DNA from 4 places in the Streptomyces sp. NPDC020965 genome. Region 1 is predicted to be linked to each of the others. Evidence: riboswitches for the same ligand, from Rfam matches in the RefSeq annotation. Region 1 holds a riboswitch; each other region holds the start of a gene.
What was found. Region 1 has a riboswitch for cobalamin ahead of ACH4S7_RS06295 (ABC transporter substrate-binding protein). Riboswitches for the same ligand answer to the same signal wherever they lie in the genome.
Positions count from the first base shown of each region.

Region 1 (4,207 bases):
CGCCGGACCATCGGGCGGTGGCGACAGCCAGGGCTACCACCGCGCACTAGGCGCCCGCCAGATCCAGATGATCGCGATCGGCGGAGCGATCGGCACCGGCCTCTTCCTGGGCGCCGGCAAGGCCATCTCCAAGGCCGGACCGAGTCTCATCCTGGCCTACGCCATCGCGGGCCTGGTGATCTTCTTCATCATGCGGGCGCTGGGCGAGCTGCTCATGTACCGCCCCGTCTCGGGATCCTTCTCCGAGTACGCGCGGGAGTTCATCGGCCCCTTCGCGGGCTTCGCCACCGGGTGGACGTACTGGCTCTTCTGGGTCGTCACCGGAATGACCGAGGTCACGGCGGCGGCGCAGTACATGACGTACTGGTTCGACATTCCCCAATGGGTCTCCGCGCTGATCTTCACGCTGATCCTCTACGGGGCGAACCTGATCTCCGTGAAGCTCTTCGGTGAGCTGGAGTTCTGGTTCTCCATGGTGAAGGTCACCGCCATCGTCGGCATGATCCTCATCTGTATCGGCATCCTCACTCTGGGCTTCTCCGACGCGGGCGACACCGCCTCCGTCTCGCTGCTCTGGAGCGACGGCGGCTTCTTCCCCAAGGGCATCGGCGGCACGCTGATGACGCTCCAGATCGTGATGTTCGCCTTCCTCGCCGTCGAGCTGGTCGGTGTCACGGCGGGCGAGTCCAAGGACCCCGAGAAGACCCTGCCGAAGGCCATCAACACCGTGCCGTGGCGGATCGCCGTCTTCTACATCGGCGCGCTGACCATGATCCTGTCGGTGGTCTCCTGGACCAACTTCCAGCCGGGCATCTCCCCGTTCGTCGCCGCCTTCGACAAGATGGGCCTCGCCGTCGGCGCGGGCATCGTCAACTTCGTCGTCCTCACGGCCGCGCTCTCCTCCTGCAACTCCGGTATGTACTCCACCGGCCGGATGCTGCGCGACCTGGCGCTCAACAGCCAGGGCCCGAAGGTCTTCACCCGGCTGACCAAGAACGGCACCCCGCTGATCGGCACGACCTTCTCGGCCTGCCTGATGATGTTCGGTGTCTGGATCAACTACCAGTGGCCCGGTGAGGCATTCAACAAGATCGTCTCCTTCGCCACCATCTCCGGTATGTGGGCGTGGGTGATGATTCTGATCAGCCAGATCCGCTACCGGGCCAAGGCCGACCGGGGCGAGCTGCCGCAGTCCACCTTCAAGGCTCCCGGCGCGCCCTGGACGAGCTGGTTCGCGCTGGCCTTCATCGGCATGGTGGTCGTGCTGATGGGGATCGACAAGGACGCCAGGGTCTCGCTCTACTGCGCGCCGGTCTGGGCGCTGCTGCTGGGTGTGTCGTATCTGATGCTGAAGCGGCGGAACCCGGACGGCACGGCCTTCGCCAAACGCTGACCGGCCGGCAGGTGCCCCCAGCCGGAGGGCCCGGTGTCCGGCATGCGGACCGCCCCGTACCACTCCTCGGTACGGGGCGGTCGCCTGTCTATCCTGATCGGCATGTTGACGCTCACCCAGGTTCTCTTCGACAAGATCGTGGCGCATGCCCGCGCCGACCACCCCGACGAGGCGTGCGGCGTCGTCGCCGGCCCTGAGGGCACCGGGCGCGCCGAGCGCTTCATCCCCATGCTGAACGCGGCCCGCTCGCCCACGTTCTACGAGTTCGACTCGGCCGACCTGCTGAAGCTCTACCGGGAGATGGACGACAACGACGAAGAGCCGGTGATCATCTACCACTCGCACACCGCGACCGAGGCGTACCCCTCCCGTACGGACATCACCTACGCGAACGAGCCCGGCGCCCACTACGTCCTGGTCTCCACCGCCGACAGCGACGATGTGGGGTCCTTCCAGTTCCGCTCGTACCGCATCGTGGACGGCGAGGTCACCGAGGAGGAAGTGAAGATCGTCGAGCGGTACGCGGAAGTGTGAGACGGGCGGTACGCGGAAGGGCACGGCGGGCGGTACGCGACAGTGTGCGGCGGGCGGCGGGTGCTGGGCATCAGGGGGTGCGGCGAGTGGCGCGGCGGGCAGTAGGCGGGGGCGTGAAGATCGTCGCGCGGTGGTCCGGGGCATACTGACCCCCGGACCAACTGAACAGGGCGGCAGGACCCAGGAAGCCGGTGTGAATCCGGCGCGGTCCCGCCACTGTGACCAAGCGTTCCCGCTTGGCAGCCAGGAACTGACCCGCCGCCCTTCTCCCACCATCTAGGGGACGTGGAAATCCCCGGAGGAGGCCGTACCCCGTCATGTCCAGGCGCCGTTCCGCACTCATAGCCGCCCTGCTGCTCCCGCTCCTCGCCGCCACCACCGCCTGCGGTGCGGGCGACGACGACAAGAGCGAGAAGGGCTCCGACGCCGCCCAGCCGGGCGCCTCGTTCCCGTACACCGTCGACAACTGCGGTGTGAAGACGACCTATCGGGCCGCCCCCGAGCGGGCCGTCACCATGAACCAGCACGTCACCGAGATCATGCTCGAACTCGGTCTGGCGAAATCCGTCGTCGGCACCGCCTATCTGGACGACGCGGTCCTCCCGCGCCACAAGAAGGCGTACGACGCGATCCCCGTCCTGGCCAAGGAGTACCCCTCCAAGGAGAAGCTCCTCGCCGCCAACCCCGACTTCGTCTACGGCGGCTACGGCAGCGCCTTCGAGGCCAAGGACGGCCGCACCCGCGAAGAGCTGAAGAAGTCCGGCATCGACACCCGTCTCAACCTGGAGTACTGCACCAAGAAGCGGACCACCGTCGACGACCTCTACCGCGAGGTCGAGGAGATCGGCCGCACCTTCGGCGTCGGGCCCCGCGCCCAGGAGTGGATCGCCGGCGCCCGCGCCACGCTCGCGAAGACCGGGGAGTCGCTGAAGGGCCGCGCCCCGGTCCCCGTCTTCGTCTACGACAGCGGCGACAAGACCGCCTTCACGGCGGGCGGCAAGGGCATCGGCAATGAGCTGATCACCCGTGCCGGCGGGCGCAATGTCTTCGCCGACCTCGACAAGTCCTTCGGCGACGCCACCTGGGAACAGGTCGTGGCGCGCAAGCCCGAGATCGTCGTCATCTACGACTACGGCGCCACCACCGTCGAGCAGAAGAAGAAGCGGCTGCTGAACGACCCGGTGCTGCGCGACGTCCCGGCGATCAAGAACAAGCGGTTCGCCGTGCTGCCGCTCTCCGACGCCGTGCTCGGGGTGCGCGCACCCGACGCCATCGCCAAGCTCGCGGGGCAGATCACCCGGTGAAGTCGCGCCTCCGCTACGGAGCCGTGGTCGTCGCGCTGCTGATCGCCCTCGCGGTCGCGGTCGTCGCGGGCCTCGGCCTCGGCTCCGTACGCATACCGCCCGGGCAGGTCATCGACGCCCTGCTGCCGGGCGCCGAACCCAGCCCCTTCCGCACGATCATCATCGACGTACGGCTGCCCCGCGTCCTCCTCGGCGCGCTCGTGGGCGCCGGGCTCGCCGTCGCCGGCACCGTCCTCCAGGCCCTCGTCCGCAACCGGCTCGCCGACCCGTTCCTGCTCGGCATCTCCTCCGGCGCGTCCACCGGGGCCGTCACCGTCCTCGTCCTGGGCATCGGCACCACCACCGCCGTGGCCACGCCAGCCGGGGCGTTCGTCGGGGCGCTCTGTGCGCTCTTCCTCGTCTACGGGCTGGCCAGGCGCGACGGCGCGATGACCGGCACCCGGTTGGTGCTGGCGGGCGTGACCGTCTCGTACATCTTCACCGCGCTCACCACCCTCGCCCTGGTGGCGTCCGCGCGGCCGGAGCACTTCCGGGAGGCCCTCTACTGGTCGCTCGGCGGTCTCGGCAGCGCTCGTTGGGACAGTGTGCTGCTGCCCGCGATCGTCCTCGGGTTCGCCCTGCCGCTGCTGCTCGCGCTCGCCAAACCGCTCGATCTGCTGCTGGTGGGGGAGGAGGGCGCCACCGTGCTCGGGCTGGACGTGGCCCGTTTCCGTGCCGCCGTCTTCGTGCTCGTCTCCCTGGTCACCGCCGTGCTGGTGGCGGTCAGCGGCGCGGTCGGCTTCATCGGTCTGATCGTGCCGCACGCCGCCCGGCTGCTGGTCGGGGCCACCCACCGGACGCTGCTGCCGGTCGCGGCGCTCGGCGGGGCGGTCGCCCTGGTCGTCGCCGATCTCGGTGCCCGTACCGTCGCGTCCCCGCAGGACATTCCCGTCGGAGTGCTGACCGCGCTGCTCGGCGGGCCGCTGTTCCTGTGGCT
Region 1 is NZ_JBIRRE010000001.1:1,447,687-1,451,893, reverse strand. It holds gene ACH4S7_RS06305 (amino acid permease) at 1-1,393, shown strand, start outside; gene ACH4S7_RS06300 (Mov34/MPN/PAD-1 family protein) at 1,496-1,927, shown strand; cobalamin riboswitch at 2,042-2,201, shown strand; gene ACH4S7_RS06295 (ABC transporter substrate-binding protein) at 2,245-3,231, shown strand; gene ACH4S7_RS06290 (FecCD family ABC transporter permease) at 3,228-4,207, shown strand, end outside.

Region 2 (4,207 bases), on a different contig from region 1:
CCGCAGCGCGAAGCCCCGAACCCCGGGTTCTCCGCCACCCGTTCGCCTGCCCCGCTCCAGGGGCCGCGCGACCGGGGGGGCGATACGCGCACGGGCGGTACGGGGTCTCGGGCGGGCGGCCGGGACCCATGCCAGGAAGGCAACGTCATGCGTCAGACCCTCGCCCGCCGCACGGTGATCACCACTGCGGCTCTCTGCCTCGCCCTCACCAGCGCGCCGGCCGTGGCCCACTCCACCACCACACCGGTGAACACGAACACGCCGGTCAAGGTGAACCTGACCGTCCAGGGCCCGAACGGCCTGCTCTTCAAGGGTCGGATCAAGACCAAGGGCCATGATGTGACGACCGCCACCGGCGGCACCCATAAGTGCGACGGCACCAACGGTGGCGCGAATCCGACCGCGGTGCCCACCCCGACCGCCGCGCTCGACGATGCCGCCCGGACGAGAAACTTCACCTGGGACGGCGCCTGGTACGCGTCGTTCGACGACTTCTCCGTCGACACCATCAAGCAGGTCTCCGGAGGCGGCGTGGCCTACTGGAACATATCCGTCAACGGCACCCCGACACCGGTCGGCGGCTGCCAGTTCCGGCTGAACGCCGGCGACCAGGTCGCGTTCACCTGGACCGCGTTCTAGACCTCGCCCCCTGGGAACGGCCCGGCGCGGGTCCCGGCTCCCCGGCAAGGGACGCCGGGACCCGCGCCGGGGTGGTTCAGCTACCCCAGCGCAGCGCGACGGTGTCGCCGAGGTTGATCACCTTGCCGCGGGTGGCCGCGGTGAAGGCGGCGCCGTCCACGCTGGCCTTCCAGGTCGAAGAGCCGCTGTTGGCCTTGCCGTTCACGGCCGTGATGGTGCCGGTGCCGTACGACGGGGTGACGGCCGTGACACAGCCGGCCGGGGTGGCCGCGGTCGTGGCGGCGGCGAGCACCTCGCCCAGGGTGGTCGTGGTGCCGGTCGGGGTGAAGGCCACCGAGCAGACCTTCAGGTTCCCCGCGCCGTCGTCGACCGTCAGCGCCAGCCGGGTGGCCGTACCCGCGGTGAAGGCGGCCTGGGCGACCCACTGGGGCGCGCCCACCGTGGTCGGCACCGGAGGAGTCGCGGTGAACCCGGCCCCGGCGACGGCGCGCAGACCGTCGGCGGAGGCGTACGTGGACGGCGTGGTCTGGCTGGGCAGGTACTTGAAGCCGCCACCGGGGTTGAACTGCTGGGCGATGAGGAAGTCCACCGGGGTCTTGCCCAGCGGGGTGAGGAAGTCACCGGTCTGCGGGTTGATGCCACAGGCGTTGAGACCGGAGACGGCCCAGCCGTTGGAGTTGGTGTTCACCCCGTACATGGCGTTGAACGCACCGGAGTTGCTGATGATCTTGCTCTTGAGGAACGCCTTGGCCTGGGTGATGTCCGGGTCGGTGTTCGGCACGCCCGAGGCGCAGAGGGCGGCCATGGAGGCACCGGTCATATCGATGTCGCCCGGCTTGGCCAGCTCGGTCGGGCTGCCCTCGGCCTTGCTGTAGTTCCAGCCGCCGTCGTTGTGCTGGTTGGCCCGGATCCGGTTGACCATCGAGGTCAGCAGCGACTGCGGCACCCGCTGCGCGCCCGCCTGCGTCTTGGCCCCGGCGAGGGCGAGCGCGGCGAAGACCGTGCCGTTGTAGTTGGCGGAGGGACCGAAGTAACCGGTCTCCGCGGTCTGCCAGTAGCCGTAGATGTCGGCGATGAGGTTGCGGGAGGCAGAGACGCGCGCCGGGTCGATGCCCGCCGCGTACGCATTGAGGGTGGCGCGCTGGTAGTCGGTGACCACCGGGGTCGCGGAGGGCCAGCCGGAGGTGGCGAGCAGGTCTCGGTAGACCTTGCGGGCGTTCTTGGTGGCGTCGCCGCCGGGCGTGACGTCCACGGCCGCCGTGCCGGCCGCGGCCAGCGCGCTCAGCGCCCACTCGTTGGACAGGCCGGAGCCCGCGTACGAACCATCGGCGGCCTGGAGGGACTTGAGGTAGGCGACGCCGTTGGTCTTCGAGGTGGCGATCTGCGCCGGGGAGGTGGTCGCGGCGGCGGGCAGCACCGTCAGGGCGAAGGCACCGAGAACGGCGGGCACCGTCAGAGCGATGCGGCGGGAGGTACGAGAACGGGACATGGCCTGCTCCTGTGATGAGGGACGCCGGCCGGACACACCTACTCCGCGACCGAGGCGCGGGGGTCGGGCGGCCGCCGTCCAAACGCGTGGGTACGGCTTCCTGTTGGAAAGCTGCCGGATGGGCATTCGGGCTCGGGACGGCCCCCTGCCGTCCCACACCGCTGCGCGTCAGCCCCGGATTCGCACCAGGTTCCCCCATGTGGCAGCCCTGGACGCTACCTGAGGGATCATGCCTCCGCCAGCCTCGGCCGACACCGACGGGGCGGCGACCGGGCGATGAGATTCAGGCCACCTTGACGCTGTCTTCGGCCGCGTGTTCCAATCCGCCTGATAAGCACTCAACCCCAGGGGAAGCCGGTCTGAATCCGGCGCTGACCCGCAACCGTAGGTCCGCAACACGCGGACGAGCCGGACTGCCTGGGGCCAGTCGCAGAGCGAGAAGCGCCGTCGCGGACTACGGCGTGGTACCGGATCGGCTTCCCCGCGAACAGGGGGAACATCGCCGACTCCACGGCCACGCGCGTACCGCCCGGCTGATTCGAGGGGCCGTGGTGGGGACCGCACAGCAAGCAGGCCGGCGCGGACGGACGGGGTTCGTGGCCTTGGTGTTGGCGGTGTTCCTCACCGTCGGCGCGGGAGTCGCCCTCGTCACCGGAACACCCGTCGCGGCGGACCCGGTCGAGAAGTGCACCGCCACCAAGGGCGCGCTCGTGGTCGTCGACTTCGGCCCCTTCGGCGGCACGATCGAGAAGGGCTGCGACACCACTCCCGGCACGGGCTTCGAACTGCTCGAAGAGGGCGGATTCGACACCACCGGCACCGAGCACGACGGCCCCGGCTTCATCTGCCGGATCGGCCACGGCGCCTTCAACTCCGGTACCCCGTACCCCACGCCGGAGAAGGAGGACTGCGTGCTGACCCCGCAGGCCACCGCCTACTGGTCGTACTGGATCGCCTCCCCGGGCGATGAGAAGTGGACCTACAGCCCGTTGGGCGCCATGGAACGGCAGCCCAAGGCCGGTGACGTCGACGCCTGGGTGTTCGGGGGGACCAGCGTCACGGGCAGCACCGGCCGGCCGACCTTCACGCCCGCCGATGTACGACCCGGCGGCGACGGTTCGCCCGATCCCGGCGACCCGCCGACGCCCCCGCCCGGCGAGGTCGCCGTCCCGGTCGCCGCCCGGTGGGTGACGAGCCGGCTGACCGACGGCGAGCGCGTCGTGGACGAGGGCGCCGAGACGCCCAACCACCTGCTGACCACCGAGGCCGCCTACGCCCTGGCCGCCGCCGACGGCAAGAGCAAGACGCTCGACAAGGTCACGGACTTCGCCGCCGCGTCGGCCACCGCGTACGCCTATCCGACGGGCAAGGACGCGGCGCCCGACCCGAACGCCGCCGCCCGTCTTGCGCTGCTCGCCACGATCACCGAGCGGGACCCGCGCGCCTTCGGCGGCCACGACCTCCTCGGCGACCTCAGGAAGAACGTCTGCACGACCGCCCCCGGCCCCGGCTGCACGGCCAAGGGCGACTTCCTGAACGCCGGTTACGGCGACGCCCAGGCGCTGGCGGTGCTGGCCCTGCTGCGTGGCGGGGTCACTCCCCCGGCCGACTCGGTGACCCGGCTGACCGGACTCCAGTGCCAGGACGGCGGGTTCACGAGCATCCTGATCGGGCCCGACGAGCACTGCGAGGCGGACCCGGCGACCACCGGCCTCATCACCCTCGTCCTCAAGAAGGCCGGCGGCCACGACGCCGCCGTCGCCAGGGCGCGCACCTATCTGAAGAAGGTCCAGCTCCGCGACGGCTCCTTCCTCGGCTCCGCGCACGCCACCGTCAGCAGTGTGATGGCCACCGCGTTCGGCTCCCAGGCACTGCGCGCGCTGGGCGACCGGGCCCACGCCGACGCGGCCGTCTTCTGGCTCTCCCACCAGCAGCTCGAAGGCGGCGGCTTCGGCTTCGAGGAGGGGGCCACGGACCCGGCCCTCTACGCGACCTCGCCCGCCGTGCTCGCCGCCCAGGACACCAGTCTGGTCACGCTGACCACGAAGAAGCCCAACCCCAAGCCCACGCATCCCCCCA
Region 2 is NZ_JBIRRE010000020.1:54,023-58,229, reverse strand. It holds gene ACH4S7_RS35780 (DUF4430 domain-containing protein) at 148-639, shown strand; gene ACH4S7_RS35775 (hypothetical protein) at 716-2,128, opposite strand; cobalamin riboswitch at 2,228-2,366, opposite strand; cobalamin riboswitch at 2,477-2,546, shown strand; gene ACH4S7_RS35770 (prenyltransferase/squalene oxidase repeat-containing protein) at 2,725-4,207, shown strand, end outside.
Region 2: it holds a riboswitch for cobalamin, as region 1 does, so the genes downstream of both, ACH4S7_RS35775 (hypothetical protein) here and ACH4S7_RS06295 (ABC transporter substrate-binding protein) in region 1, are expected to answer to the same signal.

Region 3 (4,207 bases), 1.4 Mb from region 1:
CGTACCGTGCCCCGGGTTCCCGGCACGATCACGAGATCCGCATCGGCCAACTCCTCCGGCCGGTCCACGAATCGGACCACCACACCCGGCTCGGCGGCCAGTGCGTCCACGTCCGTGAAATTGGACATCAGCGGCACCGCGCACACCGCGACGCGCAGGATGTCCGCGCCGACGGGCGGTGCCACCACCGACTCGCGCACGGCTCCGCGCAACGAGACCCGCAGCCCGTCCTCCTCGTCGATGCCGAGGCCCCGCGCATACGGCAGCACCCCGTACACCTGCCGTCCGGTGAGTCCCCGGAGCATCTCAAGCCCCGGCTCCAGGAGTGCCACGTCCCCGCGGAACTTATTGACGAGATACCCCGCGACCAGCTTCTGGTCCTCGGCGCCGAGCAGTGCCGTCGTACCGAAGAAGGAGGCGAAGACGCCGCCGCGGTCGATGTCCCCGACGACGAGCACCGGGAGCCGTGCGGCCCGGGCGACCCCCATGTTCACGATGTCCGTACGGCGCAGATTGATCTCGGCCGGACTGCCCGCCCCCTCGCAGATCACGGCGTCATACGTGCCCCGCAGCTCCTCCAGGCACGCCACGACGGTCCCGAGCAGCGCCTCCTGCCGGCCGCCGCGCAGCGCGTTCCCCGGTGCGTCCGGCCCGCCGAAGAAGCCACGCGCGCTCAGCTCCCCGACCGGCTTGCCCAGCAGCACCACCTGACTGCTGCGGTCGCTCCCCGGTTTGAGCAGCACCGGATTCATCAGCGCCGTCGGCTCCACCCGCGCGGCCTGCGCCTGCATCGCCTGCGCGCGGCCGATCTCCGCGCCCTCCCGGGTCACGAAGGAGTTGAGCGACATGTTCTGGCCCTTGAAGGGGGCGACCTTCACGCCCTGCCGCACCAGCCAGCGGCAGATCCCGGCGGTGACGACGCTCTTGCCGGCGTCGGAGGTCGTCCCCGCCACCAGCAGCCCGCCACCGCGCTTCCCACGACCACTCATGCCGTCCCCTCCCGTCCGCGGACCCGCCGCGCTCCCCGGGTGGCCAACAGCCGCCCGGCCACACTCACGCCCAGCGCCAGCAGACCCACGCGCCGTGACAGCCGCACGGCGCGTTCGATGTCCGCGACCTCCACCGGCCGTCCCGCGCCATGGAGCACCGGCCGGTGCTCGACCCGGCCGCCGTACGCCAGGGTGCCGCCGAGCCGGACGCCGAGCGCTCCGGCGAACGACGCCTCCACGGGGCCCGCGTTGGGGCTCGGATGCCGGTGGGCGTCGGCCCGCCACGCCCGTACGGCGCCGCGCGGGTCGTCGCCCGCGAGCACCGCGAGAGCGGCCGTGAGCCGGGCGCCCGGCCAGCCGGCGAGGTCGTCGAGGCGGGCCGAGGCCCAGCCGAACCGGCGGTACCGGGGCGAACGGTGTCCGACCATCGCGTCCAGGGTGTTGACCGCGCGGAAGCCCACCAGACCCGGCACACCGGCGACCGCGCCCCAGACCAGCGCGCCCACCACGGCGTCGGAGGTGTTCTCGGCGACGGACTCCACGACGGCGCGGGCGATCTGCCGCTCGTCCAACGACTGCGGATCACGCCCGCAGAGATGGGGGAGTCGCGCACGGGCCCGGGTCACGTCCCCGGCTTCGAGGGCGGCGCCGATGGCGCGCGCCTCCCGTCCCAGCGACGTACCGCCGACGACGGTCCAGGTGGCGGCGGCGGTCAGGGCGACGGAAGCGGCGGGGGCGACCCGGACCCCGCGCGCGAGCAGCGCGGCGGCCAGTGCGGCGCCTCCGGCGCAGACGGCGGTGTGCAGGGCGCCCCACCCGCGGTGGTCACGCCACAGGACACGCTCGACGGCGCCCGCGGCACGACCGAAGGCGGCGACCGGATGTCCGCGGCGGGGATCGCCGAGCAGCAGGTCCCCGACGAGGCCGAGGGGGGCGCCGTACGCGAAAACTCGGTCGGCACGCATGGTTCAGGCCGGAGTCTCGTTCCGGACGGGTCGGGAGCGCGGGGCGCGACACGGGGGAGCGGCTGAACCGGGGCCGGGCATGGCGATATGTCCTCACTCAGGGTATCCGCGCCCTGGTTCGACGTGATCGACGGTGAGAGTTCCTGGCTTCCGGGGATGGTCGTCCTCGGTGACAGTGGCGGGACCGCGCCGGATTCGCACCGGCTTCCTCTGCTGACGTCGTAATGGCCTCGGCAGTCCACCACGCTGCGCGAACACCCGTCAACCTGCCGTTGACCTGCGACGGGGCAGTGTGCCGAGCCCCACACGGAACCGGGCCCAGTGGGGGAGTACGGGACGGCGTACGGGGGTGGACCCGGCCCGGGGGCGGGTGAGCCGTCCCCGGGTACGGCGCGGGCGTCCCCCGGCCGGCGGCGCCGGGAACGGCACCGGGCCGGAACATCGACGGCGATGTTCCGGCCCGGTGGGTGGTGCGGTGGTGCGGCGGTGACCTCAGGTCACGATCAGGAAGATCCCGTACGAGACGGCAGCCAGGCAGAGCGCGAAGCAGACATACGCGCCGGTGCGTGCGACGGCGACGGAGCCGCCGCCCTGGCCGCTCGCCGACGGCTCCTTGCTCAGGCCGATGATGCCCAGGGTGAACAGGCCCACCAGGGCCACGGTGGCGACGAGACTGATACCGAATACGGAGCCGAGGGCTGCCCAGTCGATGTTCATGCTGATCTGTCCTTACACCGCGGCCGGGCGCGTCGCCTGGCCGGGTTCGGAGGAGGCGGGGGTCGGGATGGTCGACTTGAGACCGTCCGCCACGGGAGTGCCGGCCGGGGGCGGGGTGACGGCCGCGATGGCCTCGGTCACGACGCCGGGAGCGTCGCCCTCGTCGTCTCCGTTGACGTTGGTGTGGTCGATGACCTGGCGGCGCGAGTACACCCAGATCGCGGCGGACGAGGCGACCAGGAAGATCGTGACGACGGCCATGCCCCAGTCACCCTGCCGGGTCACCAGCTCCGAGGCCGCGGCGACCAGACCGGCGGCCGGCAGGGTCAGACCCCAGGCCACGAACATCCGGGTGGCGGTGGACCAACGGACCACACCGCCCTTGCGGCCGAGGCCCGCACCCATCACGGCACCCGAGCAGGAGTGCGTGGTGGAGAGCGAGAAGCCGAGGTTGGAGGAGGCGAGGATGACGCTGGCCGCGCTGGTCTGGGCGGCGAAGCCCTGCTGCGGCTGGAGGTCGGTGAGGCCCCGACCCATGGTGCGGATGATGCGCCAGCCGCCGAGGTAGGTGCCGAGCGCGATGGCGACACCCGCCGAGACGATGACCCACATCGGGGGGTTGGAGCCGGGGACGAGCACGCCGCCCGCGACCAGGGCCAGCGTGATGATGCCCATCGTCTTCTGGGCGTCATTGGTGCCGTGGGCCAGCGAGACCAGACCGGCCGAGGCTATCTGGCCGGCGCGGTAGCCCTTCGCGGTGGACTTGGCGTCGGCGTTCTTGCCGAGCCTGTACGTCAGCCGGGAGGCCAGGTAGGCGCCGATGCCGGCCACCAGCGGGGCCGCGATGGCGGGGATCAGCACCTTGGTGACGACGGTGCCGCCGTTGACGCCGCTGATGCCGACCGAGGCGATGGTCGCGCCGATCAGACCGCCCATGAGGGCGTGCGACGAACTGGACGGAAGACCGACCAGCCAGGTCAGAAGATTCCAGAGGATGGCGCCGACGAGCGCCGCGAAGATGACTTCTGGGGTTATGCCTGATTCGTTGACGATGCCGCTGGAGATCGTCTTGGCGACCTCCACCGAAAGGAACGCGCCGACGAGGTTGAGCACGGCGGACATCGCCACCGCGGTCTTGGGCTTCATGGCGCCGGTCGAGATGGTCGTCGCCATCGCGTTGGCGGTGTCGTGGAAACCGTTCGTGAAATCGAACACGAGAGCCGTCACGATCACGATCGTGAGCAGCAGCGTGATGTGTTCCATTTACCCAGGCAATCTTTGGACGTCAGTGGCCCGGCGAACGTAGATAACCTGGATGAACGGAAGGTGAACTGGGGTGTACTTCGGGGTGTCTCCAAGTGAGGTTACGGACTCCACTTGCTCTCGGCGGGGGTTGATCGCGGCCCCCGGGCCGGGCCGCGCCCGGTCGAAGTGGCCGCTAAGGGCTATTCATGGCTTGTGTGGTGATATGCATCACGCGCGGTCTGTCGGGGCGCGGTTCCGGCTGCCAGGATCGTCATATGAGCGATCAGCCGA
Region 3 is NZ_JBIRRE010000001.1:62,091-66,297, reverse strand. It holds gene ACH4S7_RS00330 (cobyric acid synthase) at 1-989, opposite strand, end outside; gene ACH4S7_RS00325 (cobalamin biosynthesis protein) at 986-1,954, opposite strand; cobalamin riboswitch at 2,071-2,213, opposite strand; gene ACH4S7_RS00320 (hypothetical protein) at 2,447-2,671, opposite strand; gene ACH4S7_RS00315 (anion permease) at 2,684-3,934, opposite strand; gene ACH4S7_RS00310 (class II aldolase/adducin family protein) at 4,192-4,207, shown strand, end outside.
Region 3: it holds a riboswitch for cobalamin, as region 1 does, so the genes downstream of both, ACH4S7_RS00325 (cobalamin biosynthesis protein) here and ACH4S7_RS06295 (ABC transporter substrate-binding protein) in region 1, are expected to answer to the same signal.

Region 4 (4,207 bases), on a different contig from region 1:
ACAGCTCACGGACCTCGGCGGGGACCCAGGTGAAGTCCTGGACCGAGCCGCTGGACTCGCGCAGCGCCTCCCGGGTCTGCGCGTCCCAGACGCCCAGCCGCTTCAACTCGGCCACCAGGTACGAGTTGACCTGGAGGAACTCGCCGGAGAGCGTCTCCCGCTTGAAGAGGTTGGAGACCTGCGGCTCGATGCACTCGTACACACCGGCGATGGAGGCGATCGTCGCGGTCGGTGCGATGGCGAGGAGGAGCGAGTTGCGCATACCGGTGGTGGCGACCCGCTCGCGCAGCGCGGCCCAGCGCTCCGGCCAGGCCGACTCGACGCCGTAGTGGTCGGGGTGGAACACGCCACGCGCCGTACGGGTCTTCTCCCAGGCCGGCAGCGGGCCGTGGCGCTCGGCGAGTTCGGCGGACGCCTCGTACGCGGCGAGCATGATCCGCTCGGCGATCCGGGTGGAGAGCGCGCGGGCGGCCGGGGAGTCGAACGGCAGCTTGAGCTGGAAGAAGACGTCCTGGAGGCCCATCGCGCCCAGGCCCACCGGGCGCCAGCGGCTGTTGGAGCGGCCGGCCTGCTCGGTCGGGTAGAAGTTGATGTCCACGACGCGGTCGAGGAAGGTGACGGCGGTACGGACGGTGCTGTCCAGCCGCTCCCAGTCGATGTCGTCGCCCACGACGAAGGCGCCGAGGTTGACCGAGCCGAGGTTGCAGACGGCCGTCTCGCCGTCGTCGGTGACCTCCAGGATCTCGGTGCAGAGATTCGAGGAGTGCACGGTGTGGCCGGGCTCGGCGGTCTGGTTGGCCGTCCGGTTGGAGGCGTCCTTGAAGGTCATCCAGCCGTTGCCGGTCTGCGCGAGGGTCCGCATCATCCGGCCGTACAGCTCACGGGCCGGCATGGTCTTCCGGGCCAGGCCCCTGGTCTCGGCGGACCGGTAGGCGGCGTCGAACTCGTCGCCCCACAGGTCGACCAGCTCGGGCACGTCGGCGGGGGAGAACAGCGACCAGTCGGTGTCGGCCTGGACGCGGCGCATGAACTCGTCCGGCACCCAGTGCGCGAGGTTCAGGTTGTGCGTACGCCGGGCGTCCTCACCGGTGTTGTCGCGCAGCTCCAGGAACTCCTCGATGTCCGCGTGCCAGGTCTCCAGGTAGACGGCGGCGGCGCCCTTGCGCCTGCCGCCCTGGTTCACGGCCGCCACCGAGGCGTCGAGGGTCTTCAGGAACGGGACGATGCCGTTGGAGTGGCCGTTGGTGCCCCGGATCAGCGAACCGCGGGCGCGGATGCGGGAGTACGAGAGCCCGATGCCGCCCGCGTGCTTGGAGAGCCGGGCGACCTGGTGGTACCGGTCGTAGATCGAGTCCAGCTCGTCCAGCGGGGAGTCCAGCAGGTAGCAGGAGGACATCTGCGGGTGCCGGGTGCCGGAGTTGAAGAGCGTGGGGGAGGAGGGGAGGTAGTCCAGCCGGCTCATCAGTCGGTAGAGCGCGGCGACCTCGTCCAGGGCGCGGACCGAGTCGTCCTCGGCCAGCCCGCAGGCCACGCGCAGCATGAAGTACTGCGGGGTCTCGACCACCTGGCGGGTGATGGGGTGGCGCAGCAGGTAGCGGCTGTAGAGGGTGCGCAGACCGAAGTAGCCGAAGCGGTCGTCGGCCTCGCGGTCGATGATCTCGTCCAGCCGGGCGGAGTGCAGCTCCACGAACGCGGCCGTGCGGTCGGCGATCAGCCCCTCGGCGTGACCGACGGCGACCGAAGCGGAGAACGAGACGGAGCCCTGGCCCGCCGCCTCCTCGGCGATGGTGCGGGTCAGCAGCCGGGCGGCGAGCCGGGAGTAGGCGGGGTCGTCGGAGATCAGACCCGCGGCGGCGTCGGTGGCGAGTCCGCGCAGTTCGGCCGTGTCCGACCCGGCGTGCCGACCGCGCAGCGCGGCGGCGGCGACGCGTCCGGGGTCGGTGTCCGGCAGATCGGCGGTGAGGTCGGTCAGGATCCGCAGCAGTGCGGTCCCGGGTCCGTCCGCAAGCTGCTCGGACATCTGCTCGGAGATGCCTGAAGCCGGATCGGCTGGCGCGATGGTCACGTGGTGCTCTCCCTCGCTCGGCTCGCGGGCCGACGGGCGGAGGAGGCGGTGCCGGGGCACATGCGTACCCCGGAAGAGGGCAGCACTGCGTACGGCGTCCACCGGCCCAGCCGCGAGGCCCGGACGTCTCGGCACCCGGGTCGGTCGAGCCGGGTGCGCTGTCGGCAGACGCTCGGACTTGCGGGTACGACAAAGCGCACCACAGCACACCGTTGCGGGACAGTTCCGGATTCACACCGGATTCCTCTGCGGACGACAGCGAGGACGAGCATACATGTGGGGGCGATTGGATGAGGCACCCCCCAGATGTTGTGTCGTGCCGGTGCGGGAGCGATCCAAAGACGGCCCTGCGGGCCCTTGGCGGGGCGGGCGTACGGGGGTGGGCGGGGTGCCTCGACGGAGGGCGGGCGGGGGCCCGCAGGGGCCGGGGAAGGGCCGGGGAGGGCCAGCGAGGGGTGTGTCGCGGGAGCCCCCGCCGGGGGGTTGGGGGGGGCTTCCCGGGCGGGGCGAGGGGGGGCTCGTGCGGCGGGAGACGCTTGGCTCCGGCGGCGGCGCGTGAGGGTGCGCGAGAGCTTGGGGCGTGCGCCCGGAGCGGTGCGTGGGGTGTGATGTGCGTCCGGGGTGGTTCACGGGGCGCGGGGTGGTTCGTCGGGGTGACCGAGGCCCGAGCGCTATCGGCCTCAGGGCCGTCGGTCGGGGGAAGGTGCCGGCGGTGGGGGGCACCGGCACCTACCCGGTGCGGTCAGCCCGAGGCGACCAGCCCCGACTGGAGCGCCGCCGCGACCGCGGCCGTGCGGTTGGTGACCCCCAACTTGATCAGGACACTGCTCACCAGCCGCTTGACGCCGTGTTCGGAGATGCCCAACTGGCGCGCGATCTGCCGGTTGCTGAGCCCGGCCACCAGATGGAGCAGGGCCTCCTCCTCGCGCGGGGTGAGCCGAATCGATCGCGTGGGCACCGGCCCCGCGCCCTCGCGCGCCCGGTCGAACAGCTTCCTGCCCAGGGGGAGCGGTAGCGGCATCCGCCCGGACGCCATATCGGAGAAGGCGCGGTGCAGCGAATCGGCCGTCAGATCCTCCCGGGCCAGATATCCGTCGGCCGGGAAGTCCCTGAGGACGTCTCCCGACTCGATCCAGGCGTCATCGACGATCACCAGCACTCGGGGTGCCGGGATGCTTCGCTCCGGTGGCGTCTCGGGTAGACGTTTCCTGTTGGACGTGGACAGGACAACAACATCCGTGGGAAGGCGAACGCGATCGGTTTCATCGTGCAGGAACTGGACGTTCGGTGCCGGAAAGGCCCTCGCGAGCATGCTCTGCAAGCCCAGCCGAAGCAGTTCGTTCTCTGCGTAGACAGCTATCCGGAGCTCTTTCAGCGGCTGACTCGGACAACTCTCTGTCGCTGCGTGTGCTGTGGTCACCGTTACCCGTTCTCCTCATGAGATCCCACCGAGGCGGGCTGTGTCTCTCGGGCTGCTCCATTCCCCGTGTCTGGATCTGGGCTCAGTCGGCGGTGGCTGCTCCGGACAGGGTGACTCATATTTAAGTGATCACGGAGGAATTTCTCTATATATATAAGAAAGTTTTAAAATCATGCTTGCTCTGACCTGGCATGATGCAAACCGGTCGCCGTGACATCGGCTCGGAGCGATAAGAGGCTTCAGTCAAGATTCGCGGTGCGAACCAGATCCTGGAACCTGACTTTGGTCAACATTCGGCCGATTCCCCACGCCGCGTCGCCGAACTGCGCGAGGTACGTTCCGATCAACTCGACCTGCTTCGGCGACAGAGTGAAGGTGCGCTTCCCCGGAGCGGTGAGTGCGAAACGCTCCACCGGGCCCGGATCGGCCGCGAAGGCGTCCAGATCGAAGCGGGCGTCCTGCCGGAGAGGTGTATCGGCCCGGCTGCTCAGCACATCCGCCAGCAGGAACCAGTGGTACTCACCGGCCTCGGCGATGAATTCATCGATGACCGGGGTGAGTGCGCCTTGTTCCTCCATGGTCGCGCGGGCGGCGTCCGTCGCGGCGCGGGAGAGGTCCCGGAAGGCGAGCGTCAGCATCCGCGCCCGATAGGTGTAGAGGAGATTGCTGCCGAACCGGCCGGTGATGTAGTCATCGATGTTCTCCTCGGCGTGGGCCGCCGC
Region 4 is NZ_JBIRRE010000002.1:777,070-781,276, forward strand. It holds gene ACH4S7_RS10365 (ribonucleoside-diphosphate reductase subunit alpha) at 1-2,065, opposite strand, end outside; cobalamin riboswitch at 2,211-2,354, opposite strand; gene ACH4S7_RS10370 (LuxR C-terminal-related transcriptional regulator) at 2,808-3,218, opposite strand; gene ACH4S7_RS10375 (B12-binding domain-containing radical SAM protein) at 3,725-4,207, opposite strand, start outside.
Region 4: it holds a riboswitch for cobalamin, as region 1 does, so the genes downstream of both, ACH4S7_RS10365 (ribonucleoside-diphosphate reductase subunit alpha) here and ACH4S7_RS06295 (ABC transporter substrate-binding protein) in region 1, are expected to answer to the same signal.